DNA from 3 places in the Corynebacterium sp. NPDC060344 genome. Region 1 is predicted to be linked to each of the others. Evidence: riboswitches for the same ligand, from Rfam matches in the RefSeq annotation. Region 1 holds a riboswitch; each other region holds the start of a gene.
What was found. Region 1 has a riboswitch for thiamine pyrophosphate ahead of ACFWGD_RS02525 (ECF transporter S component). Riboswitches for the same ligand answer to the same signal wherever they lie in the genome.
Positions count from the first base shown of each region.

Region 2: another riboswitch for thiamine pyrophosphate. It lies ahead of thiD (bifunctional hydroxymethylpyrimidine kinase/phosphomethylpyrimidine kinase); the one in region 1 lies ahead of ACFWGD_RS02525 (ECF transporter S component).
Region 3: another riboswitch for thiamine pyrophosphate. It lies ahead of thiC (phosphomethylpyrimidine synthase ThiC); the one in region 1 lies ahead of ACFWGD_RS02525 (ECF transporter S component).

Region 1 covers NZ_JBHXCS010000001.1:563,443-573,116, reverse strand. Annotated here, with positions in the region: gene ACFWGD_RS02550 (M18 family aminopeptidase) at 1-242, shown strand, start outside; gene ACFWGD_RS02545 (M20 family metallopeptidase) at 409-2,007, shown strand; gene ACFWGD_RS02540 (alpha-amylase family protein) at 2,062-3,336, shown strand; gene ACFWGD_RS02535 (hypothetical protein) at 3,441-3,677, opposite strand; gene ACFWGD_RS02530 (hypothetical protein) at 3,737-5,644, opposite strand; TPP riboswitch at 5,692-5,820, shown strand; gene ACFWGD_RS02525 (ECF transporter S component) at 5,821-6,456, shown strand; gene ACFWGD_RS02520 (ABC transporter ATP-binding protein) at 6,470-7,969, shown strand; gene ACFWGD_RS02515 (energy-coupling factor transporter transmembrane component T family protein) at 7,966-8,724, shown strand; gene ACFWGD_RS02510 (hypothetical protein) at 8,721-9,284, shown strand; gene ACFWGD_RS02505 (hypothetical protein) at 9,359-9,674, opposite strand, start outside.
Region 2 covers NZ_JBHXCS010000002.1:310,298-319,971, reverse strand. Annotated here, with positions in the region: gene dnaG (DNA primase) at 1-1,734, shown strand, start outside; gene ACFWGD_RS04170 (hypothetical protein) at 1,857-2,543, opposite strand; gene ACFWGD_RS04165 (hypothetical protein) at 2,621-3,313, opposite strand; gene ACFWGD_RS04160 (ATP-binding cassette domain-containing protein) at 3,310-4,221, opposite strand; gene ACFWGD_RS04155 (GntR family transcriptional regulator) at 4,218-4,577, opposite strand; gene ACFWGD_RS04150 (MBL fold metallo-hydrolase) at 4,841-5,512, opposite strand; gene ACFWGD_RS04145 (S-(hydroxymethyl)mycothiol dehydrogenase) at 5,550-6,761, opposite strand; gene thiD (bifunctional hydroxymethylpyrimidine kinase/phosphomethylpyrimidine kinase) at 6,807-8,447, opposite strand; TPP riboswitch at 8,438-8,534, opposite strand; tRNA gene ACFWGD_RS04135 (tRNA-Asn) at 8,796-8,870, shown strand; gene ACFWGD_RS04130 (TetR/AcrR family transcriptional regulator) at 9,179-9,674, shown strand, end outside.
Region 3 covers NZ_JBHXCS010000004.1:239,628-249,301, reverse strand. Annotated here, with positions in the region: gene ACFWGD_RS07455 (MFS transporter) at 1-317, opposite strand, end outside; gene ACFWGD_RS07450 (LuxR C-terminal-related transcriptional regulator) at 656-1,609, opposite strand; TPP riboswitch at 1,773-1,889, shown strand; gene thiC (phosphomethylpyrimidine synthase ThiC) at 1,882-3,594, shown strand; gene ACFWGD_RS07440 (Na/Pi symporter) at 3,799-5,073, shown strand; gene ACFWGD_RS07435 (hypothetical protein) at 5,122-5,403, shown strand; gene ACFWGD_RS07430 (hypothetical protein) at 5,570-5,803, shown strand; gene ACFWGD_RS07425 (DUF1707 domain-containing protein) at 5,881-6,591, shown strand; gene ACFWGD_RS07420 (Na/Pi symporter) at 6,759-8,042, shown strand; gene ACFWGD_RS07415 (DNA-directed RNA polymerase subunit beta') at 8,138-9,674, opposite strand, start outside.

The DNA of each region.
Region 1 (9,674 bases):
AGCGGGTCACCAAGGCGGCCTCGAGGGCGACGGGGGAGACGATCCCCGTGCAGTACTTCGTCTCGTCCAACCAGAAGCCGTGCGGCTCGACGATCGGTCCGATCACCGCGACGCGGCTGGGCATCCCCACCGTCGACGTCGGCGCCGCGATGCTGTCCATGCACTCGCCGCGCGAAATGTGCGGCGTGAAGGATCCGTGGTGGCTCGCCCGCGTCATCGGCGCCTACTGGGCCGGCGCCTGACCCGGCCTCTTCGACCCCGGACACCGCCACAGGATCCCGTGAGTTGGTGGCACGCCCGGTTCGCCGCCGAATAGTCTCGGTGGCACGGCGATGACGGTCCACGGTGGCCGTCGTCAAGCACAAGCCCCAGCCCGCACAACCAGCCAGCAGACGAAGGACCCGCACCATGTCGGACCCCCGCACCCACGAAGGAATGGCCTTCGACCCCACCGCCGAACCCGGCGCCGGGCCCGCCGCGGCCTTCGACGTGCCGCTGAGCGAGATCATCGACTGGCGCAGGCACATCCACAAGAACCCCGAACTGAGCTTCCAGGAATACGGGACGGCCGACTTCATCGAGGGGCTGCTGGAGGAGTGGGGCATCGAGACCGGCCGGCTGACGCCGACGTCCGTGGTGGGCACGATCACCGGCACCGCCGGCGACCCCGCGACCGGCCGCACGATCGGCTACCGCGCCGACATCGACGCCCTGCCCATCAAGGAGGAGACGGGGCTGCACTTCGCGTCGCAGAACTCCGGCGTCATGCACGCCTGCGGCCACGACGTGCACACCGCCATGCTGCTCGGCACCGCACGGATCCTTCAGGACATGCGCGACCGGCTCCACGGGCGGGTCAAGCTCATGTTCCAGCACGCCGAGGAAATGCTGCCCGGCGGCGCGCGTGAACTCGTCGCCCATGGCGCCGCCGACGACCTCGACGAGGTCTATGCCTTCCACGTCGCCCCGCACCCCATCGGGCACGTGGGCATCTGCCGCGGGCGGGTGTCCACGATGTCGGGCATCGTGTCCATCTCCATCCGCGGCCGCGGCGGGCACTCGTCGAACCCGCAGCTGTCCGTCGACCCGGTGCTCGTGGCCAGCGAGGTGACGGTCATGCTCAACACCATCGTCAGCCGCAATCTCGACCCGAAGCACATGAACATCGTCAACGTCGGCTCGCTCCACGGCGGCGAGGCCGGCAACGTCATCCCCGACGAGGCGTGGCTGGAGGTGTCCATCCGCAGCGTCGACGAGGGGGATTGGGCGTCGATCTGCGGGCGCATCGAATCGCTGGTCAACGGCATCTGCCATGCCCACGGCGCCACCGCCGGCTTCGAGTGGCAGACGCCGTACCCGATGGTGGTCAACGCCGACCTGGCCAGCGACCGCGCCTGGCACGCCGCCACCCGCGCGATCGGCCCGGCCCGCGTCTTCGACGCCGACCCGTGGGCGCCGTCCGACGACTTCTCCTACTTCTCGCGCGAGGTGCCGGGCTGCTACATGTTCCTCGGCGGTGGCGGGCCGGAGAACGGCATGCCGTACTTCCTGCACAATTCGCGTTACGACGTCGCCGAGAGGGCCATGGGCGCCGGCGTGAAGGTGGAGGTGCAGATCGCCCTCGATGCGCTGGCACCCGGTCTGCCCGGGCCGCCGAAGCGCCCGCAGAACACCGGCGCCATGCCCGCGGCCGGGTCGATCCCGCCGCGCCCGGCGTCCCCGGGGCTGGGTGTGCCGGAGTCGAAGGCGGGGCAGCGGCGCGACCGCCGCGAATTCCACGAGGCCTCCGACTACACCGACGCCGAGCGCGCCCGCGTCGTCGAGGCCGCCGGCGACGCCGGGACCTTCGACGGGACGCCGGGCGGGCACGGGGATCATTCGGGGCATGGCGGCCACCCGGGCCACCCGGGGCACGGCGGGCACCCGGGGCATGGCGGCCACCGGCCGCACCTGTCCAACGACGCCGTGGGCCAGGCGTGGGAGGCGTCGGTCGACGGCAAGGAGTGAGCGGGCCGGTCGGGCCGGGACGCCGATGGCGGCGGTGATGGTAAACGTGGGAGCATGAGCGATTCCCACACCGCGCCCGACTGGCTCGAGCACGCGATCGGCTGGCACGTGTACCCGCTGGGCTTCACCGGCGCCCCCGTCCACGGCGACGATTCCACCGCGGCGATCGAGCCCGCGCCGGGCACCGCCCGCCTGGATCATCTGACCGGGTGGCTCGATTACGTGCAGGAGCTGGGGCTCAACGTGCTGCAGCTCGGCCCGGTCTTCGAGTCGGCGACGCACGGGTACGACACCCTCGATTACTTCCGCATCGATGAGCGCCTGGGCGATGACGCCGCGTTCGACCGCCTCATCGCCGCCGCCCACGAGCGCGGCATCAAGGTGCTCCTCGACGGCGTGTTCAACCACCTGTCCTCGCAGGCGCCGATGTTCCGCGAGGCGCTCGACGATCCCGATTCGGACGCCGCGAAGCTTTTCGACGTCGACCGTTCAGGCGAACAGCCCTCCGCCCCGTGCTTCGAGGGAAACCTGGATCTGGTCGAATTCGACCATCGCGCCCCGGAGACGGCGCAGTTCATCGAGTCGGTCATGCGCCACTGGCTCGAGCGCGGCGTCGACGGCTGGCGCCTCGATGCGGCCTACGCGGTCGACCCGGATTTCTGGTCCGGCGTGCTCGCCTCGGTGCGCGCGGACTTCCCGCACGCGTTCATCTACGGCGAGGTGATCCACGGCGACTACGTGGACATCGTGTCGCGGTCGACCATGGACTCGGTGACGGAGTACGAGCTGTGGAAGGCGACGTGGTCGGCGCTGAAGGAGCACAACTTCTACGAGCTGGAGTGGACGCTCGGCCGCCATGACGAGTTCCTCGGCTCGTTCGTGCCGGTGACGTTCATCGGCAACCACGACGTCACCCGGATCGCCTCCCAGGTGGGCCAGGACAAGACGGTGCTGGCGCTGGTGGTGCTCATGACCGTCGGCGGCATCCCGCTGATCTACTACGGCGACGAGCAGGGATACTCCGGCGTCAAGGAGGAGCGCTTCGGCGGCGACGATCAGGTCCGCCCCGCCTTCCCGGCGACGCCGGACGAGCTGTCCGGCCTGGGCGCATGGGTGCACAACGCCTATCAGCAGCTCATCGCGCTGCGGCGCCGCCACCCGTGGCTGCACCGGGCGAAGGCCACGGTCACGGCCATCGCCAACGAGCGCATCACCTACGAAGTCGCCGGCGACGGCAACGTGCTGACCATCGACCTGGAGGTCACGGGCAAGCCGTCGGCGGAGATCCGCGACGGCGAGAACGTGGAATTCCGCTACCCGCGCCCCTAGGCATGGCCGGGACGGTCTGACCGGGGAGGCCTGACCCGGAGGCGGCCGAACCGGGTGGCCGTGAACTCGGCCGGGGCGGGTAGCGGAATGGAGGGGGAGTGCCCCTACTGCGCGGCCGGTTCCTGAACGGTGCCCTCGGCGCCGCCCGTGCCGTTGGCGTCGGCGTTTTCCGAGGTGGTGGCGCCGGAGGTGGCGGCATCGCCGTTCTCGAACGTGGCGGTCGGGTTCTCCAGGTCCGTGACCTTGACGTCCGACGGGTTCTCGTTCGGGGGCGAGCAGGCGACCAGGGCGGCTGCGGCGATGGCGGTGGCGGCGACGGCACCGACGAGGCGGTTGCGCATGGAGGGACTCCTTAAAACGGCATCACGAATGAAATTCTCACCGTCATCGTAGTTGATTCTCAGCCGGCGGCGGGAACCAGTGGTCCCATCGCCCCCGAACCGACGCACACCGATGTGCCCTCCGGTGCACCCGAGACGTCGAGGCGCAGCGTGTTGCCGCCGCCGGACACCGACACCCAGCGGGTTCGCAGATCGCCGTCGACGTCGGCGACGGTCGATCCGGCCATGGTCTGCTCCGGGGTCTCGAAGGGGTTCGGCAGGCTCAGCCGCAGCTGCGCCGGCGCCGAGGAGATGGCGTTGAGCTCGATGACCCAGTCGCCGAGCTTCGCGATGTCGCGCAGCGGGATCTCCGCCGTCGCCGTGCCATCGGGGCCGGCGACGATCTGCGTGCCGCACGACTCCACCTCGCCCTGGCCGATGCGGGTGATCTCGGCGACGTGGGCGGGGACGAGGGCTCCGGCGTCGTCGAACATGCGGGGCTCGTCGGTGACCCGGCCGAACGTCGGGCGCTGGGGGAGATCGCGGAAGACCTGCGAGTACATGTTCTTCGGGTAGGCCACCGGCAGCAGCACCTCGTAGGGCACCGGCTGGTCGAGGATCACCGGCGCATTCTCGCCCTGCGCGGCGGCCGACTCCAGCGACTGCCGGGCGGTGGTCAACCACTCGCCGGTGCCGTCGTCGTCCCATGCTCCGCGGTAGCCGTTGACCGAAATCGCCGAGGACACCAGCAGGACGCCGGCCAGCGCGAGGACGCCGAAGCGCGACCGCGCCGGCAGGGGCCGGACCCGGTCGGACCACGATGCGGCCAGCGCGAAGCCGATGACGATGGCCGAATCACCGTAGTAGTGCAGCGTGCGGGCCAGAACGTCGGAGGTGTGGTCGCCCGAGCGCATCAGCGTCACCGACAGCAGGACCACCGTCAGGTAGCCGGCGGCGATGACCCACGGCAGCCAGGCTCGGTAGTCGCGCCCGATGGTCACGGCCATGGTCAGCAGCACCAGCACGGCGCCGACGCTGACCAACCCTGCCGGCGCATCGGCCCACGGCTGGCTCGGCGCCCAGCGGTCCCAGAACCACGGGCCGCCGGCCAGGCCGGCCAGCACCTGGCCGAGGCCGTTGAAGAACAGCTCCGAATGCGGCTTCGACGACGCCTCGCCCGCATCGGCGAGGGCGGTCAGCGAATAGAACAGCGCCCACGCGCCGGTGACCAGTCCCAGCGACAGCCACAGTGCGCGGGCCCGCAGCAGGGTCTCGGCGATGGCGCGGCGCTCCATGTAGGCCACGGCGATGGTGATGGCCAACGCGACGGGCGCGACGGCGAGGGCCTTTTCGAAGAAGCCCAGGGCCACGATCAGCCCGACCGTGGCGGCGGCCACGGCGCGGCCGGAGATCGTCCGCTCCTGGCGCAGGCTCGCGCGGATGGCCAGCGCCGTGATGCCGGCCAGCGCCAGCTGCATGGGCAGGGCATTGGCGGCGGCCGACCACCACGTCGAGCCGGGCAGCGTCAGCGGCGTCCACGCCACCAGCGCCAGTGCCGCAAGCGCCTGCCACGACCGGCCGGCGATGTAGCGCAGCGCCCGGGCGACGACGACGGTCACCGCGACCTGCCCGATCAGCATCAGCGCCGCAGGCAACCACCAGTGCCACGGCGCGATCTGGTTGGCCGCCGCCTGGAGGATGAACGCCAGCGGCGCCAGGTGCCCGTCGTGCGGCTGCAGGAAGTAGTCCGGCGTCCACCAGTCGGCGTCGGCGGCGGAGCCGACGATGATGAAGTCGTCCCAGTAGAACGTCCGCCCCGACAGCACCCACGCCCGGCCGAGGGCCTGGACCGCCACGATGGCGCCGACTAGCGCCAGCCACGTCGACCGGGCGATGCGCGGCTCGGGGGCTTCCGGCTGCTCGGTCGCCTCGGGCGCCTCGTGCGCGCCGTGCGCCTCGACGGTCTGGTCCGGGTGTTGACTGCTCATAATTTCCCAACTTTAGGGCGGGTCCGTGAGGTGGGGTACCATTCGGTCGAAATGCGCACGGGAGTCCCGGCGGTCGAGCAGACCACGTGGGGCTGAGAGGAGGGCGCGGCCTGCCGCCCTCGACCGTAGGAACCTGTCCGGATCATGCCGGCGAAGGAAGCGACGGAGGCTCGACCATGTCCAGCAGTCACACGAATGACCGCACCCGCACCAAGAACCGCAACCGCCCGAAGAAGGGGTGGCGGATCATCGACATCGTCACCGCCGCGGTGCTGGGCGTCGCGGTCGGACTGATCTTCGTGGTGTGGAACATCGTCGGCGGCGCCTGGTTCACGGCGGCCGATGCGCTGACGCCGGGCCTCGGCGGGCTCGTCGTCGGGCCGTGGCTGCTGGGCGGCATCATTGGCGGGCTGGTCATCCGCAAGCCGGGTGCCGCGCTGTTCGTCGAGGTCATCGCGGCAACGGTGTCGGCGTTGATCGGCAATCAGTGGGGCATTTCCACGCTGTATTCCGGCCTGGCGCAGGGCCTCGGCGCGGAGCTGATTTTCCTGCTGTTCGCCTACCGCCGTTTCACCGCGCCGGTGGCCATGCTCGCCGGTGCCGCCGCCGGTGCGGGCGCGTTCATCCTCGAGCTGTTCACGTCGGGCAATCTGGCGCGCACGTGGCAGTTCAACTCGATTTACCTCACCTGCCTGCTCATCTCGGGCGCGGTGCTGGCCGGCCTGGTCGGCTGGCTGCTGGTGCGCGCGCTGGCGGGCACGGGTGCGCTGGATCGCTTCGCCGCGGGCCGCGAGCGCCGCGGCGAGGTCTAGCCCGGCAGCCGCGATGGCATTCATTTCCGCGAGCGGTTTCGGGTGGCGGCATGCGGGGCGCCGCAGGGCCGCGCTTTCCGACGTCGACCTCCACATCGAGGAGGGCGAAAAGGTCCTCCTGCTGGGCCCGTCCGGTGCGGGCAAGTCGACGCTGCTCGCCGCGATCGCCGGGGTGCTCGGCGATGACGAGGACGGCGAGGACGCCGGCACGCTCCTCGTCGACGGCGACGATCCCGCCGGGGTGCGCGGCGTCGTCGGACTGGTGCTGCAGGATCCGGAGAGCCAGGTCATCTCCGCCCGCGTCGGCGACGACGTCGCCTTCGGAGCCGAGAATCTGGGCGTGCCCCGCGACGAAATTTGGCGGCGCGTCCGCCGCGCCCTCGATCTGGTCGGCCTCGACGTGCCGCTGGATCATCCGACGGCGAAGTTGTCGGGCGGCCAGAAGCAGCGCCTGGCCCTGGCCGGGGTGCTGGCGATGGGCGCGCGGGTGATCTGCCTCGATGAGCCAACCGCCAACATCGATCCGGAGGGCGTGCCGCAGCTGCGCGACGCCGCCATCCGCGCCGCCGACGCGACGGGCGCGACGCTCATCGTCGTCGAGCACCGCGTCGACGCCTGGGTCGATCATGTCGACCGCGTCCTCGTACTCGATGCGGCCGGTTCTGCCACCTCCGGTACCTCAACCACCGCAGCCCCTTCCGCCACCTCCGGTTCCACCGTCATCGCCGATGGCCCGCCCGCCAAGATCCTCGCCCGCCACGGCGATTTCCTCCGCGACGCGGGCGTGTGGCTGCCGGGTGCGCCTCCGCAGGTGGGCGACGCCGCGCCGGTGCCCGCGTCGGCGACGGCGGCGCTGCTTTTCGACGACCTCGCCGTCGGATACGGCCGCAGCGCCGACCCCGTCCGCCGCGGGATCACCGCGGCGGTGCCGCTGGCGGCGTCGACGTGCATCGTGGGGCCCAACGGCTCCGGCAAGTCCACGCTGGCGCTGACGATGGGAGGGCTGCTGGACCCGGTGTCGGGTGCGGTCATCGCCTCCGACGAGATCGCCCGCGGCGCCGGCCCGGACCCCATGAAGTGGACGTCGAAGCAGTTGGCGCAGCGCATCGGCAGCGTGTTCCAGGCGCCGGAGCACCAGTTCGTCACTCCGACCGTGCGCGAGGAACTCGAGCTCGGCCCGACGCTGCTCAAGGATCCCGCCGGCGCCGAGCGCGTCGACGAGCTCCTCGAGCGCCTGCGCCTGGCGCACCTGGCCGGGGCGAATCCGTTCACCCTGTCGGGCGGGGAGAAGCGCCGGCTGTCGGTGGCCACCGTCCTGTCGACGGCCCCGTCGATGGTCATCCTCGACGAACCGACCTTCGGCCAGGACCGCCGCACCTTCGCGGAGCTGCTGCGCATGCTGCGCAGGCTCGTCGATGACGGCGTCACGGTCGTGTCCATCACCCACGACCCCCTCGTCGTCGCGGCGATGGGCGACCACGTCATCGACTTGGCGGAGGTAGGGTCGCGGTGAATCTGATCGGGAACGTCAACCCCGTCGCCAAGCTCCTGGGTCTGTTGCTGATGACGACCCCTCTGCTGCTGTCCATCGATTGGGTGTCGGCGGCGGTGGCGCTGGCGTGCACGCTCGTCGCGGCGCCGCTGTGCGGGGTCGGGCCGCGCAGGCTGGCGCGGCGCGGGTGGCCGATTCTGCTGGCCGCGCCGGTGTCGGGCATCTCCATGCTGCTCTACGGCAATCCCGAGGGCCGCGAGTATTTCTCGTTTCTGCTGGCCACGGTGACGGACAACTCCATCGCGCTGGCCATCGCCATCACCGTGCGCGTGCTGGCGGTGGGGCTGCCGGTGGTGGTGCTCACCGCGGACATCGATCCGACGGATCTCGGCGACGGGCTGTCGCAGGTGCTCAAGCTGCCGGCGCGGTTCGTGCTGGCGTCGGTGGCCGGCGTCCGGCTGATCACGCTGTTCCTCGACGATTGGCGGGCGCTGACCCGTGCGCGCCGGGCGCGGGGGCTGGGCGATCATGGGCGGATCAAGCGGCTGTTCGGCCAGGTCTTCGCGCTGCTGGTCTTCGCGCTGCGCCGCGGCACGAAGCTGTCCACGGCCATGGAGGCCCGCGGATTCGGCGCCCCCGGTCAGCGGACGTGGGCGCGCGAGTCGACGTTCGGCGGCCGCGAGTGGGCGGTGCTGGGCGTGTGCGCGCTCATCGCCGCGGCGTCGCTGGGCATCGCGGTGTGGACCGGCGAGTTCCGGTTCCTGGGGGTCGCATGATCCTGCTCGTCGATGGCCGGTCGGGGTCGGGGAAGACGACGCTGGCGAAGAAGCTTCACGACGTCCTGGCGTGGCCCGTCGTCCACCTCGAGGACGCGTATCCCGGGTGGGGCGGTCTGGCGGCCGCGTCCGATGCGGTGGCCGATTCGATGCTCGATCCGGAGGTGGCGGGGTTCCGCCGCTGGGATTGGTTCGCCAACGACTGGGCCGAGTGGGTGGACCTGTCGAAGTTCGTGACGCCGGCGGGTGATGCGTCGGCCTCCGATGACACAGCCTCCGATGGCACGGCCGCCGATCGCTCGGCCGCGCCAACTCCGTCCCTCATCATCGAGGGTTGTGGTGCGCTGACCGCGGACAATCTCGCGGCCGCACGCGCCATCGGCGACGGCGAGACGTGGGGAGTATGGGTCGAGCTCGACGAGCCCACCCGTTTCGCCCGCGCCATGGCCCGCGACCCGTACTTCCACGGTCACTGGCGGATGTGGGCGGCGCAGGAGGACGACCACATCGCCCGCCACGATCCGCGCGCCCTGGCCGACTGGACCGTGCACCCGCGGTAGCGCCCGCTACCTCGCCCCGCACCTGCACGTTCGCCATTTCATGGCCGCCATCTCGCCCCGCACCCGCATGCCCCCTATTTCATGGCCGCCGCGAGATCGGCGAGCACATCCTTCCACCAGGCCTTGACGCGGTCGCGGGCGGCTTCGTCGGCAAGCGAATCGTGGTTGACCGCCAGCGCGGACTTCACGGCGCCGTCCTTGCCGGGCGCCTTGGTCTGCACGGTCACGGCGATGCGCGAGCCGTCGGACATCGGGCAGCGCCAGTAGCGCCACTTGTCGGTGTCGGACTGCTTGGGCTCGTCGTCGGCGATGACGGCGTTGCCGTCGGCGTCGGGGTGCAGACCGCCGCGGTCGGCGAAGACGTCTGCCATGTGGGCTGCGAATCGGTCG
Region 2 (9,674 bases), on a different contig from region 1:
AAGATCGGCTACCGCATCAATTACGAGGGCGGCGGCACCGGCCGGCGCGAGGAGCCCGGTACGCGGCAGCGGCTCATCGCGGCGAATCGGGAGGCGCAGAAGTTCTACGCGATGCAGCTGGGCAAGCCGGATGCGGAGACCGCGCGGACGTTCCTCACCGACCGCGGGTTCACCATCGAGCAGGCCAAGCACTTCGGCTGCGGGTATGCGCCGGCGGGGTGGGACACGCTGACCAAGCATCTGCAGCGTCTGGGCTTCACGTTCGAGGAGCTGGAGAAGGCGGGGCTGGCACGGATGGGCCGCAAGGGGCCGATCGACCGGTTCCACCGGCGGTTGCTGTGGCCGATCCGCAACATCAGCGGCGACGTCATCGGTTTCGGTGCGCGCAAGCTTTTCGACGACGACAACCTGGGCAAGTACATGAACACGCCCGAGACGATGCTGTACAAGAAGTCGAAGGTGCTCTTCGGCCTGGATCACGCGAAGAAGTCGATCGCGGAGGGCCACCGCGCGGTGATCGTCGAGGGCTACACCGACGTCATGGCCATGCACGCGGCGGGCGTGACCACGGCGGTCGCGGCGTGCGGTACGGCGTTCGGCGACGAGCACCTGCAGATGCTGCGGCGGTTGATGCTCGACGACAGTTTCTTCCGCGGGGAGTTGATCTACACCTTCGACGGCGACGAGGCCGGGCAGAAGGCCGCGATGCGCGCGTTCGCCGGCGAGCAGCAGTTCACCGGGCAGAGCTACGTGGCCGTGGCGCCGGAGGGCATGGACCCGTGCGATCTGCGGATGGCCAAGGGCGATGCGGCGGTGCGGGATCTGGTGGCGCAGCGGTCGCCGCTGGTGGAGTTCGTGCTGCGGACGCTGCTGGCCGACTATGACATGACCACTCCCAATGGCCGCGTCGATGGCCTGCGCCGCGTGGTGCCGGTGCTGGGCAAGATCCGCGATGCGTCGTTGCGCGACGAGTACGCCCGCGAGGTCGCGGGTTGGGTCGGCTGGAATGACGAGGCGGAGTTCGTGCTCCGCGTCCGCGAGGAGGCCCGCAATCCGTCGCAGGACGATGGCCCGCGGCGCCGGCCGATTCGCAAGCGCGACGAGGACGGGGATTCCGGTCCTGGTTCGCCGGGCTTCGGTGGCGCTGCCGGGGCCGCCGGTGGTTCGGGTGCGGGTGGCGGTGCGGGTGGCGGTGCCGGTGGCCGGGGCCCCGGGGCGGCGCCTGTGCGGCCGATGCTGCCGTACCCGGATGCGCGCGACCCCGAGCTGCACGTGCAGCGCGAGGCGATGAAGCTGGCCATCCAGGAGCCCGTGATCACCGGCCCGATGTTCGACGCGTTGTCGCCGGAGACGTTCTCGCACCCGACCTACAGGGCGCTTTTCGACGCCACCCAGCAGGCGGGTGGAGTGTCGAAAGCGGCCGGCGGCGCGCAGTGGGTGACCACCCTGCTGGGGCAGCTCGATGATGCCGTGGGCCGGGCGCTGGTCACCGAGCTCGGCGTGGAGGAGATCCGCGTCGACGCCGAGATGCTGCGCGCGTATTCGTCGTCGGTGCTCGCCCGCCTGCAGGAAGTGTGGGTCGGCGGGCAGGTGGCGCAAGTGAAGTCGATGCTCGCCCGGATGCGCCCGTCCGACGACGAGGCCGGGTACCGCCAGCTCTTCGCCGACCTGCTGGCCCTGGAGGACTACCGCCGGGAGCTGTTGGCGGAGGCCCTCAAGGTGCAGGTGGATTAGGGGCGACGCGGGCCGCCGTCAAGCAAAGTGCTCGGGCAGCCGCCCCAGGTCCCCGGCTCAGTGGCCCCTGCGGATCCATTCCTCCAGGTGCGGCGCCTCGCGGCCCCGTGGAGGTCCGCCTATCAGGGGCCGAGCCGGTTGGCCGTGAACCAGAGAACGATCACAGCCGCCGCGACGGCGGGCAGTCCGAACACGAATGCTCCCGGGTACGGGGCTTCGATGCGGTATCCGGCCTCGAAGATCGAGAAGACGACGGCAAGAGAGGTCCCGAAGGCCACGGCGGCCGTTCCGATAGCCACCACCGCTCCCCAGGTGGTGGCGATGGCCCCCAGTGCCGCGCCGATTGCACAGGCGGCGAGGAAGCACGTCACGAGCACCAGGACGGTCAAGCTCCAGGAAATGGCGCCTACGCCACCTCCCAACTGCCCTTGACCCCGCAGGACGATGAGTGGAGTGCCCGGGTCTGCGGTGACGAAAAAGGCATCGGAACGCGCGTAATGCGGTTTCGTTTGCCAATTCAGCCACGTGGCGGCCACGGCGAGCAATCCGAGGACGACGCTCCAGACCACCGCGACGACGGCGAAACCGGTGAACCACGTCTTTGCCGGTACATCGAGGGCCTTGACCGCACTGGCTTTGTGGCCGGACATCGCGAAAAGCACTGCCGTCGCCAGCAGGCCGAACAGGTTCCAGGTGGAGCCTTCAAGGAAGACGAACCGGCCGACGATGATCAGAATGGCGATGGCGATGAATCCGACGGCCAGTTCGTGCCGCAGGGGAGCGGCGAATGCCGCGATGAAGTGCCTCATGGTGTGTCCTTCTATGGTCATCGTGTGCACGTCGATTGGAGCGGATTCGGCAGTGGCCGAGGCGGGGTCGTGGCCGGTTAGGGTTCGACTCGATTCGACGCGAACCACGTGAACCCGACGGCTGCGATGGTGATGGGGATGGCCCAGACGATCGCGCTGAGGGCGGGTTCCTCGAACCGCATCCCGGCGGCGTTTGCGGCGAGCCCCGACACGTACACGATGGCCAGGCCAGCGAGAGGGACGGCGATTGCCGCCACGGGGCTCCACGCGGCCACGGCGACCCCGAACGTCGTGCCGGCGACGCCGGCCGCGAGGAAAAGAGCGAGTAGGACGAGGTATGTCAATGCCCATGTCGACGGGTCGGTGCCCGCGCCCTCTACGAGGTAGGGCTCGCCGTTGGTGTCGAGGAAGGGGGCGCCGCCACCGTTGGTGACCACGAACAGGTCGAAGTGCGAGTACCAGGGATTGCGGGCGTAGGAGACCCACATCGACAACGTCGCTATGCCGGACAACGCGGCAGCACCGGTGGCCAGCACCGCCATCGCGCCGGGGAACCACGTGCGCACCGGGATGTCGAGGGCCCGCACGCCGTCGATTTTGCGTCCGACCGCGGCGGCGAGGCCGACCACGGCGATGAGGGCCATGATGTTCCACACGGTTCCGTCGAGCATGATGAACCTGCCCGCCGCCAGGAAGACGGCGATGACGGTCATGCCGATGATCAATTCGCGTCGTGCGGGGGAGACGAAGGAAATGATGGAGTTCTTCATCGTCCGTTCCTTCCGGTTGCGTCGTTTCCGATGGGTGTCCCGTGGATGGCGAGCAGGTCGATGAGCTCGTCGTCTGCGGGATGGGTGACCGTGACCTCTTCGGCGGCGGCTCGACGGGCCGCCGAGCAAGACAATGGCCGGGCCAGGGTGACTTCGGCGACGCTGCCAAGAGTCCGGGTGCTGATGCGGGGTAGGTCACCGGCGATGGTGTCGACCTTCTCGCTGGTGCCGCGCAACGTGGGGAAGTAGTGGCGGGCGGCGTCGAGGGCGATCGGTCCCGCGACGATGCCACTGTCGGAAATGGTGGTGACATCGTCGACGAGCCCCGCCAGATCCTCCGACCGGTGGGAGGTCAGCACCAGGCACATGCCCGGCCGATTCGCGGCGACGCCGATGATGCGGTCGCGCAAATCGTGTCGGAGGCCGACGTCGAGGCCGGTGAACGGTTCGTCGAGAAGGACCGAACCGGCTCCCGACGACAGCGCCACGCCCACCGACAGCAACTGCCGTTGACCCGCGCTGAGCGTCTTCGTCCGCGAATCCGGCCCGACTCCCGCGTCGTCGAGGATCGACAGCGCGAGTACGCGATCAAGGGTGGGGTGCCCAATGGCGGCGACGTCGAGGTGCGTGCCGACGGTGGGGCCGGCGTAGCGGACGTCCGGGGCGACTCGGCCCAGCGCCGTTTGACCGGCGTTGTTCGCTTCGTTGGAGTTCGTCCCCGCGCCTGGACCCGTTACGGTGCCGGAGTCAACGCTCATGTGCCCGGCGAGCACTCGCAGCAGCGTCGTTTTGCCCACTCCGTTGCGCCCGATGACGCCGTGGATGCCTGGGCCGAGTTCCAGGCTCGCTCGATCGAGGATGGTGCGGCCTCGCCGCGTGACGGCGACGTCGGCCAGTCCGATGGTCATGGCTGCTTCCTTTCGGCGGCAATCAGCTTGTCGAGAGCCGCGTCGTCGATTCCGAGTGCCCGTGCCTCCGCGAGGAGAGGGCGGATGAAGTCCGACGCCAGCGCCGATCGGCGGCGGGCGAGGACGATGTCACGAGCTCCGGGAACGACGAACATCCCCAGGCCGCGCCGTTTTTCCAGAAGGCCGTCGGCAACGAGTTCCGCAAGGGCCTTGCCGGAGGTCGTGGGGTTGACGGAGTGGAAGGCGGATAGTTCGTTGGTCGATGGCGCGCGATCGCCTTCGGCCAGTGCGCCGCTGCCGATGTGGTCGCGCAGTTCGGCGGCGATGCGGGCGTATATCGGTCGGGGATCAGCCACCGACGGCACCTCCTCTGGTTTATGGGTTAACCACCTATGTGGTGAACTCCTTAACCGTGACCTTAGGCGCACGAAAGCCCCGCCACAAGGGGATCACGAAAACTTCCGTGAACGTCCCTCGTGACGGGGCGAGATTCGAACCAGAAAAGATTGCCGGGGAGAGTCGGCTACCCCGGTGGATCAAGGGAGACGCGGGCCGTCGTAAAGCATCGGACTCGGCTTCCGGGTCAGCACCCGGGACTTGCATCAGGATCAAGCTCGGCTCAGTGGCCCCGGCGGATCCATTCCTCCAGGTGCGGGGCCTCGCGGCCGATGGTCGTGTGGTCGCCGTGGCCGGTGCGGACGATGGTGTCCTCGGGCAGCGTCAGCAGGTTGTCCCGGATGGAGTCGATGATGGTGTCGAAGTCCGAGTAGGACCGGCCCGTCGCGCCGGGCCCGCCGGAAAACAGGGTGTCGCCGGAGAACAGCTCGCCGGCCTCGGGCACGTACAGGCAGCAGGAGCCGGGGGAGTGCCCCGGGGTGTTGACCACCACGACTTCGGTGCCGGCGACCTCCAGCTTCTGGCCGTGCTTGAGGGTGTCGTGGCCAAGGTCGCCCCACGTCTGCTCCCACAGCATCTGGTCGCCGGGGTGGACGAGGATCGGGGCGTCGAGCTTCTCCGACAGCTCCGGGGCGACGGTGATGTGGTCGTTGTGCGCGTGGGTGCACACGATGGCCTTCACGCGGCGGCCGCCGACGGCGTCGATGATCGGCTCGGCGGAGTGCGCGGCGTCGACGACGATGACCTCTTCGTCGTTGCCGAACACCCAGATGTTGTTGTCCACGTCCCACTCGCCCCCGTCGAGGGCGAAGGTGCCGGACGTGACCACGTGGTCGATGAGCAGGTCGCCCTGCTTGCGGATGCGGTCGGCGGCGTCGTGCGAATCGGTGCTCATTGTTCTCTCTCCGTGTGGTGGAAGTGGGGTCCGGGGCCTACAGCTGGACCACGGACCGCAGGACCTTGCCGGCCCGCATGGTGTCGAAGGCTTCCTCGACGTCGCCGAGGCCGATGCGCTCGGTGACGAAGCCGTCGAGGGGCAGGCGGTCGTTGAGCGACAGGTCGACGAGCATGGGGAAGTCGCGCTCCGGCAGGCAGTCGCCGTACCAGCTGGACTTCAGCGAGCCGCCGCGGCCGAAGACGTCGAGCAGCGGCACCTCGAGCTTCATGGACGGCGATGGCACGCCCACGAGCACGACGCGGCCGGCGAGGTCGCGCGCGTAGAACGCCTGGACGTAGGTCTCGGGGCGGCCGACCGCGTCGATGACGACGTCGGCTCCGAAGCCCCCGGTCAGCTCCTGGATTCGCTTGACGACGGGATCGTCCTCGCCCGTGGCGTCCGGGGCCGTGGCGCCGAGGTCCTTGGCGTTGATGGTCTCGGTGGCGCCGAAGTCGCGGGCGGTGGCGAGCTTGTCGTCGGAGACGTCGACGGCGATGATCGTCGTCGCGCCCGCCAGCTTCGCTCCGGCGATGGCGGCCGTGCCGACGCCGCCGCAGCCGATGACGGCGACGGATTCGCCGCGGGTGACTTCGCCGGTGTTGATCGCGGCGCCGATGCCGGCCATGACGCCACAGCCCAGCAGGCCCGCGACGGCGGGGTCGGCGGACGGGTCGACCTTGGTGCACTGGCCCTCGTGGACCAGCGTCGCGTCGGAGAAGGCGCCGATGCCCAGGGCGGGGGTCAGCTCGGTGCCGTCGGCAAGCGTCATGGGCTTGGAGGCGTTGTGCGTGGCGAAGCAGTACTTCGGCTCGCCCTTCTTGCAGGCGCGGCACTGGCCGCACACCGCGCGCCAGTTGAGCACGACGAAATCGCCGACCTCGACGTGCGTGACCGCCTCGCCGACCTCGGAGACGACGCCTGCGGCCTCGTGGCCGAGGAGGAAGGGGTAGTCGTCGTTGATGTCGCCGTCGCGGTAGGCCAGGTCGGTGTGGCAGACGCCGCAGGCCTGGACGTCGACGATGACGTCATTGGGGCCCGGGGCGGGGATGACGACGTCGACCATCTCCACCGGGGCGCCCTTCGAGCGGGCGATGATGCCGCGGACGGTGCGGTGGGCGCCGGAGGTGGCGTCGGCTGCGGAGTCGGCGGCGGAATCAGAGGCGGGCCGGGTCTGGTTCGGGTTCTGGTTCGCGGAGTAGTCGGTCATGCCTCCCAGGGTAGGGAGACTCGCCCGTCGCCGCCGCGAGCCCGCTCAGCGGCGCAGGGGATCGGCGAAGAATTCGACTTCGTGCCACGACGACAGGCGGAACGCCCGGTCCATCGCAGCCCGCTCGGTCGTCGTGGCGGTGGTGGCGTAGCGCGAGCAGATGTCGATGGCCTTGTTGGTGTCGGCGTCGAAGGCGTCGTCGGCGTACGTGTCCAGCCAGCGGGAGTACGGGTGGGCGTCGTGGTTCCGGGCGATCAACCGGTGCCCGATGTCGCGGTAGAGCCAGAAGCAGGGCAGCACCGCCGCGATGAGTTCGCCGTAGGAGCCGCGCGCGGCGGTGGCGACGAGATGATCGACGTAGGCGCGGGTCACCGGCGAGGCCTCGATGGTGCCCGCGTTCCCCGCGTTACCGGAGTTCCCTGGGTTCCCTGCATTCCCCGCGTAGCCCGCGCCGGCGTCGTCGCCGAGATAGCTGCGGTGCAGTTCCATCTCCCCGGCGATGGCGCCGTGGGCGGCGTAGGCCCAGAACATCTGCTCGTCTTGGTTGGGGGCCAGTGCCGATGCCGCGGCCAGCGCGCGGGAGTAGCCGTTGAGGTACATCGCGTCCTGGGCGAGGTAGAAGCGGAAGGCCTCTTCCGGCAGTGACCCGGAGGCCAGTCCCTTGATGAAGTCCAGCCCGTCGATCGCCTCGCGCAGGTCGGCGATGGATTCCCACCACTGGTCGGCGATCATCGCCGCATCGGGGGACAGGCCGCGCTCCCACAGCTGGGCGAAGTGGTGGATGGGGCCGTGGCCCTGTCCCACCTCGAGCTCGTCGGCGTGGCGCAGCGAGGCGGTCATCCACGACTTGGCCACCGCGACGGCGCGCACGGGGTCGCCGGTCCGCGGCCACAGTGCGGCGATGGCCGCGGAGATGGAGCAGCCGGTGCCGTGGGTGTTGGTGGTGTCGACGCGCGGCCCGGTGAATCGTTCGGCGGTCCCGTCGGGGCGGACGAGGGCGTCGATGACGACGTCGTCGCTGAGGTGGCCGCCCTTGGCCAGCACCAGGACGTCGTGTTCGGCGGCGACCTTGTGGGCCTGGTCGAGGGCTTCGCCGGGTGTGGTCGCCGGTTCGGTGCCGGCCAGGACGGCCAGCTCCGGGATGTTCGGGGTGACCAGGTCGACGTGGTGGAGCAGGTCGCTCATCGCCGCCTCGGCGTCGGGCTGCAGCAGGCGGTCGCCGGAGGTGGCGACCATCACGGGATCGAGGACGACGATCGGCGTCTCCTCGCCCCGCCGAAGGGCGTCGAGCCAGTCGATGACTTCGGCGATGATCGCGGCGTCGAAAAGCATGCCGATCTTCACCGCATCGATGGCGACGTCATCCGACACCGCGTCGAGCTGCGACCGGAGGAACTCGACCGGGGGCACGTGGATGTCGCGCACCCCGGTGGTGTTCTGGCTGACCAGCGCCGTGACCGCGCCCATGCCGTAGGCGCCGTGGGCGGAAAACGCCTTGAGGTCGGCCTGCAGGCCCGCGCCGCCGCTCGGGTCGGTGCCGGCGATGGACAGCACCCGCGGGATGCGGCCTTCGCGCGACGCGCCGCAGCTGACGCAGCCGGCGCTCCATTCGTCGGGGAACTGCGAGTACGCGGCCCCGGTGGAAAGCGGGCTGTGGTCGTGCGCAGTCGCATGGGCGTCGGCCATGGCAACATCCTTCCGCCGGCGTTAACCGGATCAAGTTCGGCGGGTGTGTTCTCAGCCCGGTCCGCCCGGGCACCCCGTGTTGCGCGTCACGTTAGCAAAGGTTCCGGATCTGCTTTGCGACGTCCCACCGCACTCGTGCAGAAGCCCCCGGCATGGTCCGGCCGCAGTCCCGCCGCGGTCGCCGGGCAGCCGTGAAAATGTCCGGCCGCGGTCCGGCCGCAGTCCCGCCGCAGTCGCGGGACAGCCTCGCCCCGGTGTGCCCGATTTCGGTGCTGGCCTGCGGATTTGGCGTCCATATGCGATCTGGGTAGAGTAATGATCCGTCGCACGGAGACGTGCCGCAGACTTTCCTCCATAGCTCAATGGCAGAGCATTCGACTGTTAATCGAAGGGTTGCTGGTTCGAGTCCAGCTGGAGGAGCCATTAAGGCGGGCCAGGGAATTTTTTCCCTGGCCCGCTTCGTCGTGCGCGGTCCGGGATGCGGGAATAATGCGGGAATAATGCGGGCATCGGCGTTGGCCGGTGCCCGTTTCTTTCTTGATTCAGCGAAAGTGAATACCGGTAATTTCCGCATAAAGCCCATTTCAGCCCCGTGGGGTAAGGCGGGTTCGACCTGGCTAGACCGTTCGGTATGTTTGACTTTGTTATTGCGCCATGGGTGCAAGTTCTATTTGGATTGGTGATTAACCGCCGTCCAATCGGATCGAAGGGTGTATCGGTTGTCCGGTCGAATGTCCGTTGACCAGCGGCGCGCGAGCCTCGTGGAGGCCGCGTTGGAGATCGCGATCGAAGACGGCGTGGGTGCGGTCACGACGAGGAACGTCTGCAGTCGGGCCAACGCCCACCTGAGCGTCTTCCACTACTGCTTCTCCGGGAAGGGGGAGCTGGTCGGCCTGATGATCCGCCGGACGCTGTCGAACCTCACCGGCGGCTTCGTCCACGACGGCGTCGACGACGTCGCCAGCCTCATCCGCCATGCCCACCGCCTGCTGGCGACGCACTGGGACGAGGCCTTCACCCTCTATGAGCTCGTGGTCGCGTCGGCGCGGGTGGAGCACGGCAGCGAGAACCCGCCGAAGTACTTCGCCGGCTTCGCCGACGGCATGGAGATGCTCCTGGCCCTGTACGCCGAACGCGATGGGTACGCGTGGGCGCCGGGCACTCGCGCCGTGTCGGAATTGATCGTCACCTTCCTCGGCGGCGCCGGCGTCGGGTGGGTTTCCGATC
Region 3 (9,674 bases), on a different contig from region 1:
ATGTCGCCGAAGTGGCCGAAGACCACCGAGCCCAGCGGGCGGGCGAGGAACGCGACGCCGAAGGTGGCGAAGGAGGCGACCGTCGACAGCATCGGCGTCATGTTCGGGAAGAACACCGTGGGGAAGACGAGCGCGGCGGCGGTGCCGTAGATGAAGAAGTCGTAGAACTCGATCGTCGTGCCGACGAGGCTCGCCGTGGCGACCCTGCGCAGCGAGGGCCCCTTCTTCAGGTTCTCGGCCGGGTCGTGGGCCCCGATGCCGGGCCCGGTTGCGGGCCCGGTGCCGGACGAGCGGTCCGGCGCAAGTGAGTTGGTCATGGCGTCTCCTGCCTTGGGGGCGGCTCCTGGGAACCGCCCGGTCAACGATGTGACGCAGAACATATCCAGGCGTGACGCACGTCTCACATACCCGAAAGAGGGTGTTATGGATCCATCAGTTAACCGTGGCTAGCGGTTTTGTTAACCATTCAGAAGCTTTGCGACGAAAAGAACCTCCCCCACCTGCACCGATCCTACCGGCAGGTTCGTGAACCAGCGCCGGACACCCACCCGAAAATCCCCGGAAAACTTCGCCAAACGGAGCTTCGCGGTGCAGTGCACGCCCGTTTCAACCCCCGCACAACCCCGCCCCCCGCACGGGTTGATTCAGGACCACCTCAGGGAATGAGCCCGAGCATCCGTGCCCGGCTGACGGCGGCGTGGCGCCCCTTCGCGCCGAGCTTCGCGCTGGCGTTGCGCAGGTAGGCCTTGACCGTTTCGGCGCTCAGCGACAACCGCGCCGCCGCCTCCGCATTCGTGCACCCCAGCGCGACCTGCGCCAGCACGTCGAGCTCCCGGGCGGTCAACGCGGGCGCCTCCGCACTGCCGGCGCCACCTTCCGCCACCGCGCCGCCAACGCCACCAACCCCCTCCCCAACACCAATGCCGCCACCCGCACCAGCCCCGCCCCCGGCACCGGCACCGGGGAACAGCATCGCCGCCAGCCCGCCGGAGGCCGCGAGCAGCTTGTCGCGCGCCTCTCCGTCGGCCGTCGTCGCGGCGATGGCGCGCAGGTCGGCGTGCAGTTCGCGCAATCGTTCCAGATCGGAGGCCCCGGGCCCCTCCCCCGCCTCGCGGATCTCCGCGGTGCTGCGCTGCGCCATGCCGATGCGACGGTCGACCTCGTCGCGGATGCGCAGCTCGGTGCCGGCCTTCGCCGCCAAGCGCATGGCCACCGACCGGATCCGGTCGCCGAAGTCGAACTTCTCGCGGTGCGCGCCATAGAGGACCATCCGCGTTTCGCCGACGGTGGACAAGATCGGCACGGCCATGACGGGACCGAGGCCCTCGTTGTGCACGTGCTCGCGGTAACTGTCGGTGATGGTCCGCGCGGCTTCATAGTCCGCGACGACCGCCGGCCGCCGATCGCGCAGCACGCGCCCGCCGAGTCCTTCGCCGGGGGTGACCGTGAGACCGCGCACCCCGTCGGAGCGCAGCCCGACCCCGTCGCCGATGGTCACGCCGCCCTGCCCGCCGATGCCGAGGAAGACCACCGGCAGGTCCGCGTCCCTGCGCAGCTCCCGCACCAGCTGCTTGGCCAGGTCGCGGTCCCGCGGCCGGTTGTGCGGCATCGGCGCATCCTCCTCATCTTCCTCGTCATCTTCCTCGTCCGCCGCCCGCTCCCCCATCGCCGGCGCGGCGGTGCCCCATTCGGCTTCGTTTCCGAAACATCATAGCCGACGTCCCTGGCCGCTCCGGCACTTTCGCGTCGGGTACGATCGATGCCCACAACCGAATACTTCCCACGGGAGCGCCTACCGAACCGGCGCTGAGAGGGCATCGGGAATGCGGATGCCGACCGTTCGAACCTGTCCGGGTAATGCCGGCGTAGGAAAGGACCACCATGGCGAAGCCTGCCGTGAACCCCATGGACGAGGCCCGGGACCAGGTCACCACCGGCCCGATCTACCGTTCCGAGAAGCTTTACGACGATGTCATGTTCGACGGATCGCCCTTCGGCTCGGAGGATGCCGTCCTGCGCATCCCCGCCCGCCGGATCAACCTCACCGATGGCACGCATTTCGATGCCTACGACACCTCCGGCCCGTACACCGAAACCGATGCGGACCCGGATCTGCACGGCGGACTGCCGAAGACCAGGGACTCGTGGCCGACCCCTGCGCCCGCCCCGGCGTCGTCGCAAAGCCCCGACCTGAAGGCGTCGACCCAGCTGGCCTGGGCCCGCGCGGGGATCGTGACCCCGGAGATGGCGTTCATCGCCGCCCGCGAGGGCGTCGAGGCGGAGCTCGTGCGCTCCGAGGTCGCCGCCGGGCGCGCCGTGATCTGCGCGAACAGGAAGCACCCGGAGCTGGAGCCGATGATCATCGGCAAGAAGTTCGCGGTGAAGGTCAACGCGAACATCGGCAATTCCGTGGTCACCTCGTCCATCGCGGAGGAGGTGGAGAAGATGGTGTGGGCCACCCGCTGGGGAGCCGACACGATCATGGACCTGTCCACCGGCGCCGACATCCACGAGACCCGCGAGTGGATCCTGCGCAACTCCCCCGTGCCCGTGGGCACCGTGCCCATCTACCAGGCGCTGGAGAAGGTCAACGGCGACCCCGCGAAGCTGACGTGGGAGATTTACCGCGACACCGTCATCGAGCAGGCCGAGCAGGGCGTCGACTACATGACCGTCCACGCCGGCGTGCTGCTGCGCTACGTGCCGCTGGCCGCCAACCGCGTGACGGGCATCGTCTCGCGCGGCGGGTCGATCATGGCGGCGTGGTGCCTGGCCCACCACCGCGAGTCCTTCCTGTACGAGAATTTCGCGGAGCTGTGCGACATTTTCGCGAAGTACGACATCACCTTCTCGCTTGGCGACGGCCTGCGCCCGGGTTCCATCGCCGACGCCAACGATGAGGCGCAGTTCGCGGAGCTGCGGACGCTCGGCGAGCTGACGAAGATCGCCAAGTCCCGCGGCGTGCAGGTGATGATCGAGGGGCCCGGCCACGTGCCCATGCACAAGATCGCGGAGAACGTCCGGCTCGAGGAGGAGCTGTGCGAGGAGGCCCCGTTCTACACCCTGGGCCCGCTGGCCACCGACATCGCGCCCGGCTACGACCACATCACCTCCGCTATAGGCGCGGCGATGATCGCGCAGGCCGGCACGGCGATGCTGTGCTACGTCACGCCCAAGGAGCACCTGGGGCTGCCCAACCGCGACGACGTCAAGGTCGGCGTGATCACGTACAAGATCGCCGCGCACTCGGCGGACCTGGCCAAGGGGCTGCCGCTGGCGCAGGAGCGCGACGACGCCCTGTCGAAGGCGCGCTTCGAATTCCGCTGGCACGACCAGTTCGCCCTGGCGCTGGATCCGGACACGGCGCTGGACTACCACGACGAGACCCTGCCGGCCGAGCCCGCGAAGACCGCGCACTTCTGCTCGATGTGCGGCCCGAAGTTCTGCTCCATGCGCATCTCGCAGGACGTGCGCGACTACGCGAAGGAGCACGGGCTGGAGACCGTCGAGGCGATCGAAGCCGGCATGGCCGAGAAGTCCGAGGAGTTCGGCGCCGCCGGCGGCCGGGTGTATCTGCCGCTGTCGGCGGAGTAGGCGGCACCCGAACCGCGGCACCGGCATTGAGGCGCGTCTCACGCTGCCGATCAGCGTTTGTTTACCTTCCGTTCACCTTTATTCCTTTATCGGGACACCTTCGGGGGCGACACTGCGCAGGCACTTGCCAGTCGCGCGACCCGCGCACACGGCCCCGCTCTCCCACGAAGAGGGCACGGCCGGCACGAACAGAATCGAGCATCGATGACGACTCCCCGCCACCCGGGCGATGACGCCACCGCTTCGGCCACCGCGATGGCCGACCGACTCTCGGACGGGCCGGACGGCCCCACCAATGGCACGGACGGCGGCACCGTCGCCAGCGACGTCCCCCATGGCCTGCGCCGCCTGCCCAACTGGGCGCTGACGCTGCTGGCCATCGGCACCCTCTACATGCTGATCGTCGCCATCGGCGTCATCGGCGACGGCTTCAAGGGCCTGGGCAAGGATGCCGCGGAGGGCCTCTTCGACTTCGCCACCAACCCGTTCATCGCGCTGTTCGTCGGCGTGCTGGCCACGGCGATCATCCAGTCGTCGTCGACCACGACGACTCTGGTGGTCACCGCGGTCGGCGCCGGCGCGCTGCCGATCGAGGTCGCGGTGCCCATGATCATGGGCGCCAACATCGGCACCTCCGTGACCAATACGCTGGCCTCCTTCGGCCACGCCGGCCACAAGGACGAGTTCCGCCGGGCGTTCGCCGCATCGACGGTGCACGACTTCTTCAATCTCTTCGCCGTCATCATCCTGCTGCCGCTGGAGATCTTCTTCCACCCGATCCAGCGCAGCGCCGAGTGGGTGTCGGGCCAGCTGTTCGGCACGGTCCTGCCCGATCCGGGCCAGGCGGACTTCGTGGGCACGCTCACCGATCCCGTCGTCGACGTGCTGGGCATGGACGGCCTGATGGGCATGCTGCCGGGCTCCGACGTCGTCGCCGGCACCCTGACCATCCTCCTCGGCGTGGCCATGATCTTCTTCGCCGTCTCGTGGCTGGGCAAGATCCTGCAGCTGATCATGGTCGGCAAGGCCAAGGCGATCCTGGAGAAGTCCGTCGGCGGCCACCCGCTGACCGCGATGGGCGCCGGCATGCTGGTGACCGTCGCCGTGCAGTCCTCGTCGGTGACCACGTCGGTCATGGTCCCGTTCGCCGGTTCCGGCGCGCTGACCACCCGCCAGATCTACCCGCTGACCCTGGGCGCGAACGTGGGCACCACGGTCACCGCGCTCATCGCCGCGATGGCGGTCACCGGCGACGGCGCGAAGCTCGCGTTGACCATCGCGCTGGTGCACACGCTGTTCAACGTCTTCGGCATCCTCATCATCTACGGGCTGCCGTTCCTGCGCAGCCTGCCGCTGGTGGGCGCGGAGACGCTGGCCCGCGTGGCCGCCGAGCGCAAGATCTACGCCGTGGCCTGGGTCATGACGGTCTTCATCATCATCCCGGTGCTCGCGATCCTCATCAAGGTCCTGTTCACGTAGCCGCGGAAGCTACCCGCGCACCCCGCCGTCGATCCCCTAGGAGCCACCATGACCGATCCCGCCACCAATCCGGCGCCCGCACGGCCCGACGAACTAGATGCGGCGAGCATCGACGATCTGGAGAAGATGCTCTCCGACGCCGAGCGCAACATCCACGCGATCCGCGCCGAGCTCGCCGAACGCCGCAGCGAGCAGCGCCACGAGCAGATCGACGCCCTGCCCGACGACATCTCCACGTTCGAGGGAAGCTGGCGCAACATCATCAAGATCCTCCGCGACGTCATCCGCGAGGAGCGCGAAACCCGCGCCGCCGCGAAGCACGCCGACTAGAGAAGACCTGCGCCGACCTGCGCCGACCTGCACGATCCCGAACGCCCCTCCACGACACGCGGAGGGGCGTTCAATTTCCGTTAACTTTGCGTTTACCTTCGCTAGCCTGTAGCTTGATCCGCTAACCCGGTTATCCGGTGTGACCGACATCGCATGCGCCCCGCGCATGCCCGACACGAGCCAAGAGGTGACCGCCATGTTCGATGACGTCCACGAGAACCCCGAGCGCCGCGGCAACTCGCCGTCGCTCACCGCAGAGCTTTCCGACGGCCAGCGCCACGCGCTCTTCGTCGCACAGCTCCAGGTCCTGCCCGACGATTGGGCCCGCACGAAGGGCTCCTGGCGCGAATTCGGCCGCGTGCTGCGCGACGAGTTCTCCGCGCCGGCCGTCGCGGCCTGATCCTGCCGCCTGATCCCGCCGCCTGATCCCGCCACCTGGACCTGCCGCCGCCGCCCGAACTGCCTACAGTCGGGGGCATGAACGCCTCCGACGACCCGCGACCGCTGCGCGCCACCGATGACGAGCGCGGGCGGGTGGCCGACGAACTGTCGAACGCCCTCGCCCGCGGCCAGATCGACCTCACCGAGTTCGACGAGCGCACCCACCGCGCGTGGTCCGCGCGCACCCGCGACGAACTCGCCGATCCCCTCGCCGATCTCGTCCCCGATCCCTGGGCGGTGATCGGCGGCTCTGCCAATTCCTCCCTCCCCGCCAACCCCGCGCCGAACGGGGTCGTCCCCCACGACGCCCCGTCGTCGCGCGACCTCGCCGCAGTGTCCAAGGCGCACGTCACCGGCGAACCCGGCGGGTCCCGCCTGTCCGTGGCCATCATGTTCGGCGCCGGCCAGGACGGCGACTGGATCTGCCCGCCGACCCACCACTCCATCGCCCTCATGGGCGGCGTGGAACTCGACCTGCGCCGGGCCCGCTTCGAAGCCCCGGAAACCGAGATCGTCGCCATCGCCGTCATGGGCGGCATCCAGATCATCGTCCCCGAGGACATCCGCCTCACCGTCCAGGGCACGGGCCTCATGGGCGGCTTCGGTTCCTCCGACTCCCGCGACGTGGTCATCTCCGGCCACGACCTCCCGCCCGATGCCCCACGCGTGCGCGTCACCGGCCTCGCCCTCATGGGCGGCGTCGACGTTCACCGCGTCCCCCGCGGCGACCGCCGCGAGCTGCGCTAAGGTCGGTTCCCCTCCCCGCGACAGAGTTGTCGCACTGTTTACCCGCCGGTCAACGCCGGTACACCTGCTCTCCGCGTCCGTGTTTCATCGTGGAAGGCGACACCACCGCCCACGCCGCCCACGACCCCGCCGGGCCGAACACCCGAAGGCTCGGCGCAGGAGCCCCGATGACCTCCGATGCCATCGCGAACACGTCGACCGCGACCGACGCCGACACCGACACCGACACCTCCACCGACAACGACTCCGACACCGACCACCCCGACGAGTCGATCGATCGCGGCGAAGAGGCGCGCAAGGACGCGCGGATCCTGGGCAGGATCCCGGACTGGGGCCTGTGGTTGCTGGTCCCGGCGTGCCTGTACATGCTCATCGTCGCCATCGGCCTCATCGGAGATGGCTTCGCGGCACTTGGCGAAGACTCCGCGGAATCTCTGTTCTCTTTCGCGGGCAATCCCCTCATCGCGGTATTCGTCGGCATCCTGGCAACCTCGCTGATCCAGTCCTCGTCGACGACGACAGCCCTGGTGGTCACGGCAGTCGGCGCAGGCGCCGTCCCCCTGGAGGTCGGCATCCCCATGATCATGGGCGCCAACGTCGGCACCTCGGTGACCGGCAGCATCGCCTCGCTCGGCCACATCGACCGCCGCGAGGAGTTCCGCCGGGCCTTCGCCGCGACGACGGTCAACGACTTCTTCAACATCCTCGCCATCGTCGTGCTCCTGCCGCTGGAGCTGCTCTTCTCCCCGCTGCAGCACACCGCCGAATTCCTTGCCGACCTCCTCTACGGCACCGTGCTCCCCGATCCCGGCGAGGCGGACGTCCTCGGTGCGCTCACCGATCCGGTCGTCGACGTCATCGGCACCGAAGGCCTGACCGGCATGATCCCGGGCAACGAGGCGATCATGGGCGCGGTCACAATCACCCTGGGCGTCGGCCTGATCTTCCTTGCGGTGTCGTGGCTGGGCAAGATCCTCAAGATCCTCATGGTCGGGCGCGCGCGCCGGATGCTGGTCAAGGCCGTCGACGGCCGACCGGCCACCGCCATCGGCGCGGGCTTCGCAGCGACCATGGCCACGCAGTCGTCCTCGGTGACCACCTCGGTGATGGTGCCCTTCGCCGGAGCCGGCACGCTGACCACCAGGCAGATCTACCCGCTCACGCTGGGCGCCAATGTCGGCACCACCTTCACCGCCATCATCGCGGCGCTGGCCGTCACCGGTGACGGCGCCCGCCTCGCGCTGGTCATGGCGCTGGTGCACCTGTGCTTCAACCTTGCCGGCATCCTGCTCATCTTCGTCCTGCCGCTGCTGCGCAGCGTCCCCGTCACGGCGTCGGAGTTCATCGCGAAGCACGCGGCGCGCAACAAGTTCATCGCCATCGGCTGGATCGGCAGCGCCTTCTTCGCCGTCCCCGGACTGGCCATCCTCATCTTCGCGCTGCTCACGTGACGGCCGGGCCGTCGTAAAGCAGAGACGCGAAAGGGCCCGGCCACCGCTCCCCCGAAAGGAAGCGGTGGCCGGGCCCTCGACCGCGGTGCGCGGGCCTACTGGTCGTACGGGATGTCGTCCAGCGGGACGGCGCGACCGGTCGGCTCGGCGTAGGTGTCCTCCGGGCCGTAGAAGCCCTCGCCCAGGGAGGCGAACGGGGCGGCGGCCTGGCGGGCGGCCTCCTCCGTCGGCTCCACCGCGATGTTGCGGTAGCGGGAGATGCCCGTGCCGGCCGGGATCAGCTTGCCGATGATCACGTTCTCCTTCAAGCCGATCAGCTTGTCGGAGCGCTTGTTGATCGCCGCATCCGTGAGCACGCGGGTCGTCTCCTGGAAGGAGGCGGCCGACAGCCACGAATCCGTGGCCAGCGAAGCCTTCGTGATGCCCATGATCTCCAGGCGCATCTGGATGGCCTTGCCGCCCTCGGCGACGGCCTGGCGCGACGCGGCCACGGCCTCCGCGTGCTCCACCAGCGAACCCGGCAGGAACTCGGTCGAACCCGAGTCGATGACGGTGACGCGGCGCAGCATCTGGCGGACGATGACCTCGATGTGCTTGTCGTGGATGGCCACGCCCTGATCGCGGTAGACCGACTGGACTTCCTCGATCAGGTGGCGCTGCACGCCGCGGCGGCCGCGGATGCGCAGGACCTCGTGCGGGTCGGCGGCGCCCTTCATCAGCTGCGAGCCCATCTCCACGGTGTCGCCGTCGCGGATGGCGCGGCGGCGGCCGTCGACGGTGATCTCGGCGAGGCCCTGGCGCTTCGACAGCTTGTCGAAGACGACCTCGTCCGAACCGTCGTCCGGGATGATGGTCAGCGTGAAGAAGTGGTCGTCCTCCTCCAGGCGCACGCGGCCGGTGGCCGTGGCCAGCGGGGCGCGGTTCTTGGGCACGCGGGCCTCGAACAGCTCCTGGACTCGGGGCAGACCGCCGGTGATGTCGCCGCCGACGCCGCCCTGGTGGAACGTGCGCATGGTCAGCTGGGTGCCCGGCTCGCCGATGGACTGCGCGGCGACGATGCCCACGGCCTCGCCGATGTCGACCATCTTGCCGGTGGCCATGGAACGGCCGTAGCAGGTGGCGCAGACGCCGGTCGGCGTGTTGCAGGTCAGCACGGAACGGACCTTGACGGTGTCGATGCCGCGGGAGAGCAGATCGGTGATCTCCTCGTCGCGCAGATCGGTGCCCACCGGCAGGATCTCGTTGCCGTCGGCGTCGACGACCGGGGCCGCCAGGTAGCGGGCGATCGCCGAGGTCTCGGCGTACTGCGCGCGGCGCAGCTCGCCGGTCGGCTGGCCGTCGGCGCCGATGACGTGCTCGCCGATCTCGACGTCCACGCCGGCGGTGGCGCCACAGTCCTCTTCGCGGACGATGACGTCCTGCGCGACGTCGACCAGACGACGGGTCAGGTAGCCCGAGTCGGCGGTGCGCAGGGCGGTGTCGGCCAGGCCCTTGCGGGAACCGTGCGAGTTGTTGAAGTACTCCAGCACCGACAGGCCCTCGCGGAACGAGGTCTTGATCGGGCGCGTGATGTACTCGCCGCGCGGGTTGGTGACCATGCCCTTCATGCCGGCCAGCGAGTGGATCTGGCCC